DNA from 2 places in the Paenibacillus sp. B1-35 genome. Region 1 is predicted to be linked to the other one. Evidence: riboswitches for the same ligand, from Rfam matches in the RefSeq annotation. Region 1 holds a riboswitch; the other holds the start of a gene.
The links. A riboswitch is a leader RNA that binds a small molecule or an ion and turns the genes downstream of it on or off. The one in region 1 is predicted to bind cyclic di-AMP.
Positions count from the first base shown of each region.

Region 2: it holds a riboswitch for cyclic di-AMP, as region 1 does, so the genes downstream of both, ACQ5BJ_RS25775 (3D domain-containing protein) here and ACQ5BJ_RS21825 (TrkH family potassium uptake protein) in region 1, are expected to answer to the same signal.

Region 1 is NZ_JBCHVJ010000007.1:152,709-155,856, reverse strand. Features, by position in the region: gene ACQ5BJ_RS21830 (CPBP family intramembrane glutamic endopeptidase) at 1-1,292, opposite strand, end outside; cyclic di-AMP (ydaO/yuaA leader) riboswitch at 1,542-1,700, shown strand; gene ACQ5BJ_RS21825 (TrkH family potassium uptake protein) at 1,759-3,117, shown strand.
Region 2 is NZ_JBCHVJ010000012.1:48,859-52,006, reverse strand. Features, by position in the region: gene ACQ5BJ_RS25780 (TatD family hydrolase) at 1-687, shown strand, start outside; cyclic di-AMP (ydaO/yuaA leader) riboswitch at 881-1,077, shown strand; gene ACQ5BJ_RS25775 (3D domain-containing protein) at 1,397-2,524, shown strand; gene rnmV (ribonuclease M5) at 2,691-3,148, shown strand, end outside.

The DNA of each region.
Region 1 (3,148 bases):
AGAAGAGGGAACAACGGTGCAATGCGCAGGTTAATCGGCGATTGGGAGGCATCTGTAGATGACCACGCATGAAATCCGGATTCTAAAATAAAGAAAATAACAGTTTGCAGACCGAGCAATACACCTGAATACGCGATTCCGATCCATAATGCCTGAACCAGCTTGCTGCCGAATGAAGTATTGCTCCATGTAGGCAGTACATCCCTGTAGGCAGACAATGCCCATGCTCGCTTGCCCGCATGGATAGAGAAATAGAGAATAACGCCCTGAATAACCGTAACCGCGCCTTGAATGGCGAAGGACAGCCCCATATTCACACTATCCAAAGTGATTTGGAGTTCAAGCGCAAAGAGTCCCGGCAGTGCGTTCCATACATGCAGCAGTGAAATTCCGCATGAGACAGCCGTTAGTACGAACAGTGTCTTCGATCCGAACTTTAGGTCGCGGCGGTAGACGATGCAGGCGATAAGGGAACATGCGCTTAACAGAATTGTCATCCACCTATATCCAATGTTGTAAATGGAAGAAGCGGTTTTCGTTTGATGAAGCTCCTCTGCTTGGTAGCTGTGTGGAATAGACCAGAAGGGCTTCAGCATGACGATACGATCCTGCGAGAAGACAGCCTTCACGTTCAATGCAGCCTGCCCGACATGGGCTTCAGGAACGAAGTACGATACGGTGTCTAATTCTGTAGACGATTCATTATGCTTTAATTGGGAAGAATTCCATCCCATATGCTTCAAGAGTGCGTCTGCAAGTTTCTTGCGGCTCGCTGCATCCAATACAGGCTCCTCTTCTTCTGCTGACGTCTCACCCGCCTGATTTCCCATGACCCAGCCTAAGCTGGCAGCGCTCGATGGCTGATCTTTGAATTCAAATCCAATGATACGGCCACTCGTCATGTGCACGTCAATGCACATCACACCTGATCTGCCAGAATGCATCGTATTCAGCAATACTTGGTAGGTATCATATGGGCTGGATGGCTCCCATTTCTGGAAGGAAGAAGCCAGCTTTTCCTTGCTAATATAGCCGGACACGGTAGGCTGACTGCGATACACAACGGTAGGGGCGATATTAGGCTCAGTTGTCATCGAGATATGATGCCGGTTTAAATCCTGCACAAATGTGAGCGCTTTGCGGGCCGCCTCCTCTTTCGTTAAGATGGCTTGAGTGGTTGTCGAATCAGATATGGCCTCTGTTTGTTGAAAGGGAATGAATACCTGCACAATGAGGAATAATAGAAATCCAGCCACTGAAGCAAGGAGAAGCGGCTTCGATATATAGGACATGTCAGAACCTCCATCACATCACACGTTATCGCGTATGATTGCTTATTTGTTCATTTTATCCACTTCAACTTTGTAAAGTCCAGCAGAGAAAATGTAGAAACAATCAGCGATAATGAGTGTTTTGAATACAATCGAAGAAAATGGGGGATTGTAAGCGCTATTTATTCAAGTTTTTCGTCTTATTCTGGTTAATTTGTTCATTCTTTGACTTTGTATGCAGCAAGGGAAACGTATATAATCTCGTTATGAATTGCATACAAGCCGAGTTTCGTGAATGAACGAAAGCGGGGGACCCGATAGATGGGGTGAATTTCGCAAATGTGGATGAACAGAGTCCGCTAGCGAATAGGGCAGCCTGGACGTGCCCGAATCCGACAGCTAACCTCGTAGGCATGTACGTCAGGATACCAGCGATAGCATTGGGATTTCCAGTGCTTTTTTTCGTGGAAAAAAAGAGGTGACTCCCTTGAAGGGAACAAAAAAGGCCATTCGATTCAATTTGACACCGGCGCGAGTGCTGGTTGCTGGATTTGCAGCTATTGTATTATTGGGCGCATTTTTACTTATGCTTCCGATATCGAACGCCAAAGGGGTTCCTTTACCGTTTCTTGATGCACTGTTCACATCAACGTCAGCAACCTGTGTGACCGGGCTCGTAGTAGTTGATACGGGCACTCATTTTACGGTATTCGGGCAGGTAGTCATTATGCTGCTCATCCAAATCGGCGGTCTTGGGTTCATGACAATGGCAACGCTGTTTGCACTTGCCTTGAAGAAGAAGATATCGCTGAAGGAAAGGCTTATCTTGCAGGAAGCACTTAATCAAGGCAGTATGGAAGGCATCGTACGCCTTATCCGTAAAGTTATCTTGTTTGCGGTATGTATCGAGGGAGTTGCAGCTGTGCTGTTCTCGGTACGCTGGGCATTCGATCTTCCATTAGGCAAAGCGATTTATTTCGGTATATTCCATGCCGTTTCTTTATTTAATAATGCTGGCTTTGATTTGTTCGGTTCCGTGAGCGGGCCGTTTACAAGCTTGACCAGCTATGCAGGGGATCCCGTTATCAATATGGTAGCCATGCTGCTCATTATACTTGGCGGTATTGGCTTCATCGTATTGTCTGATTTAGTGGATTATAAGCGTTCCCGTAAGTTGTCTCTCCATTCTAAAATCGTGTTAACGATGACGGGGCTGCTCATTGTGCTCGGAACGATCGTTATATTTATTTTTGAATTTACGAATACGCGCACGCTGGGAAGCTTGACTGGCTGGGAGAAATTTTGGGCGTCGCTGTTCCAGTCGGTCAGTCCGCGTACAGCAGGGGCAAATACGATAGATATCGGAGCCATGCGGCAGGCCTCGCAATTTTTTATGATCATCCTCATGTTCATTGGGGCTTCACCGGGTTCCACCGGCGGTGGTATTAAGACCACGACGTTCGCTATTCTCGTAGGAGCTGTACTTGCCATGATTCGCGGCAAAGAAGATATCGTCATTTACCGGTATCGTTTGGCGAAGGATCGAATCTTTAAGGCAGTTACCTTAACCTTGCTGTCGTTGTTCCTTGTCATTATTGTGTCGATGATACTATCAACGACAGAGGATCACAGCTTTTTGATGATTCTGTTCGAAACAACATCGGCGTTCGGGACAGTAGGGTTAACGATGGGATTGACGACGGATTTATCGGATATTGGCAAGGTGCTGCTAAGTCTGACGATGTTCGCGGGCCGTCTTGGCCCATTAACGTTGGCTTATGCGTTAGGCCCGAAAAATGAACGGGAATTATACCGGCACCCAGAAGGAAAAATAACGATAGGATAAGCAAGTTAGATTGTAACGGACGAAGGAGTAT
Region 2 (3,148 bases), on a different contig from region 1:
CAAGGGGTAACCCGTATGGTGAACATTGGATTCAATCGGGAAACAATTCCGACGACGATGGCCTTGGCGGAAAAATATGACTTCATTTATGCAGCTGTAGGCTGGCATCCTGTAGATGCAATTACGATGAAACCAGAGGATATGGACTGGATTGCAAAGCTTACCGAACATGAGAAGGTTGTGGCGATTGGCGAAATTGGACTGGACTATCATTGGGATACATCTCCGAAGGATGTTCAGCATCGTGTATTTCGTGAACAAATTGGCTTGGCCCGTGAGTTGAAGATGCCGATCATTATTCATAATCGCGAGGCACATGAAGATGTAATCCGCATTTTGCGCGAAGAGAAGGCACATGAAGTTGGAGGTATTATGCATTCCTTCTCAGGCAGTTGGGAAACAGCGAAGATGTGTCTGGATATGGGCTTCTACATCTCATTTGGAGGACCTGTCACGTTTAAAAATGCGAGACAGCCGAAGGAAGTGCTCGTTCAGGTTCCAAACGACCGATTGCTCGTGGAGACAGACTCCCCTTATTTGACGCCGCATCCGTTCCGAGGCAAGCGCAATGAGTCCGCTTATGTACGTCTTGTGGCAGAAGTCGCAGCCGAGCTGAAAGGAATGGAATTTGAAGAATTTTGCAGAATGACGACCAAAAATGCTATGACATGTTTTGACATCAGGTGAAAACGTGATAAAAACAAGTGAAATAAAGATATCGGCCACAAAATAAGTGGATTTTGTTATGAAAAACGGATTTAGTTACATTTTTTTAACCATTTTTCGCGAAAAACGAAATTGCTACTGTCTTTACAAGAAGATTGCAAACACGATATGATTTCTCACAGATGTTATTACACAATTCAATATTGTTCCAACTAATTCAGTATCGCTTAATCTCCAGGTTGTGGAGAACGGGGGAACCAGAGTGGGATTGACATGAGTACATGTTCAATCACATGGATCAATTCCTTGGGGTGAATTAGGGACAACCGAGCCATGAGCCGGTTGGTTCCGATAGGGCGACTCTCAAGCCCGAACCCGACAGCTAACCTCGTCAGCGTACAGAGAGGGTTCCTCGCGTCCTACACTGTTGACGTTTGGGTTTCTATTATGGAAGCCGCGAAAGAGTCTCCTCTTACGAAGGGCTTCTTTTGTTTTACTCTCAAATATTCTTTTTTTGAATAATGAGAATAAAGACGTCATAGGGTGTAAGAAATAGGAGGTGGGAGCAGCCAATACTGGATCGTTGGCACGGAGAATTCGGAAATGTGGAGAACGAATACACGCTCGTTCCAGACAAAACCAATTCTCTCGTAAACATTCTTGAAATAGTCGCGTCAGATGAAATCATACGCAACACTCGACGGCGGGACTATGTAAGGAGGACCGAGAAATGGGACAGATCGTGAACAACGAAACCCATGAACCCCGATCATCCAGCATGTCACTCGCATTGCGATGGAAGCGTGAAAATGTACGTGTTATCACCGTTATTGCAGCTGTAGCAATCGTGATCACATTAATAGCAGTCTTAACTTGGTATAATGCAACAAAGAAGACAGTGGCTGTGCTCGTTGATGGACAAGAGCGTTCAGTCGAAACTCGCCTTGATACGCTTCGCAATGTTTTGGATGAGCATGCGATAGCACTTGGGGCATACGATGCTGTATCAAAGCCGCTCGATGAAGAGATTGCAGATGGGGATCGAGTTATTATTGAACGCGCTTTGCCTATCCAAATTACTGCGGATGGGAAGAAGGAAACGCAGTATACAACGGAGAAATCAGTGCATAATGCATTAGCTGCGCTGGAAATCCCGCTGAATCCAGATGATAAGGTATTCCCTGCTAAGCGTGCATCGATTGCAAAGGACATGAACATCCGAATTGTTCGGGTCAGCAAAAAGATGGAAGAACGCAAGGTTAAAGTTCCTTATCAAGTTGTGAAGCAGGCTGATGCCACCCTTCTTAAGGGTAAGACTAAAATGGTTCAAGGCGGAAAAGAAGGTTTAGTCGTTCAGAAGGTTCAAAATACCTATGAAGACGGTAAGCTTGTATATTCCCAACTGGTGGATAAATCCGTTCATACGAAACAAGTCAATCAAGTTATTGCCTATGGAACGAAGAAGAAGCCGGAGGTTGCTGTTCTCTCAGTGAACACGGACGATGATTCTGATGACAATGGTTCCAGCGGAGACAAAGATTTTAGATATAAAAAAGTGTTGAAGAATGTTCAACTGACAGCTTACACCGAAGCGGAAGGTTCCTCTGGTGCGAAGACGGCATCAGGTGCGATGGTATCGGAAGGCCGTACGATCGCTGTTGATCCGAAAGTTATACCACTTGGCTGGTGGGTATACATCGAAGGGATTGGATTCCGACGTGCCGAAGATACAGGCGGCGCAGTCAAAGGGAAAATTATCGATGTATACTTCGACAGTAAAAAGACTGTTAGCAAGTTCGGACGCAAGAAGGGGTATACCGTATATGTGGTTGGCCCAGTCAAGCCGGAAGTGAACTAGCACACAGGTATGCAGCCATGTGTAATTAGGATATAGTAATGAATAACGATTTATGTCATGCTAAGAAGAGGGGACACCCTCTTCTTTTGTTGTTTATTTGCGAATCGGGAGCAAGTAAGAAATAGTGGTTGTACGAAGTGGTCTTGTGGTGAGAGGAGTACGAGAATTGATACGTGAAGTGATAGTCGTAGAAGGTAAGGATGATACCGTTGCCATTCAGCGTGCTGTAGAAGCAGACACGATTGAAACAGGTGGATCGGCAATTAACGATACAACTATAAAACGCATCGCATTGGCGCAGGAGCGCCGAGGCGTAATTATTTTTACGGATCCGGATCATGCGGGAGAGAAAATTCGAAAGACGATTGCAGAGCGTGTACCTGGGTGCAAGCACGCTTTCCTTCCTAGACATGAGGCGATAGCCAAGGGGGATTTAGGGGTAGAGAACGCGAAACCAGAGGCGATACGCCGTGCATTGGAGCAGGTCCGTACGGAGATGCCCAGCATGATGTCGGAGTTGACATGGATGGATCTTGTAGTAGCAGGCTTAACAACGCATTCAGGCTCTGCTGAACGAAGACAGCGGCTAGGGGAAATTTTGGGCATTGGATATTGCAATGCAAA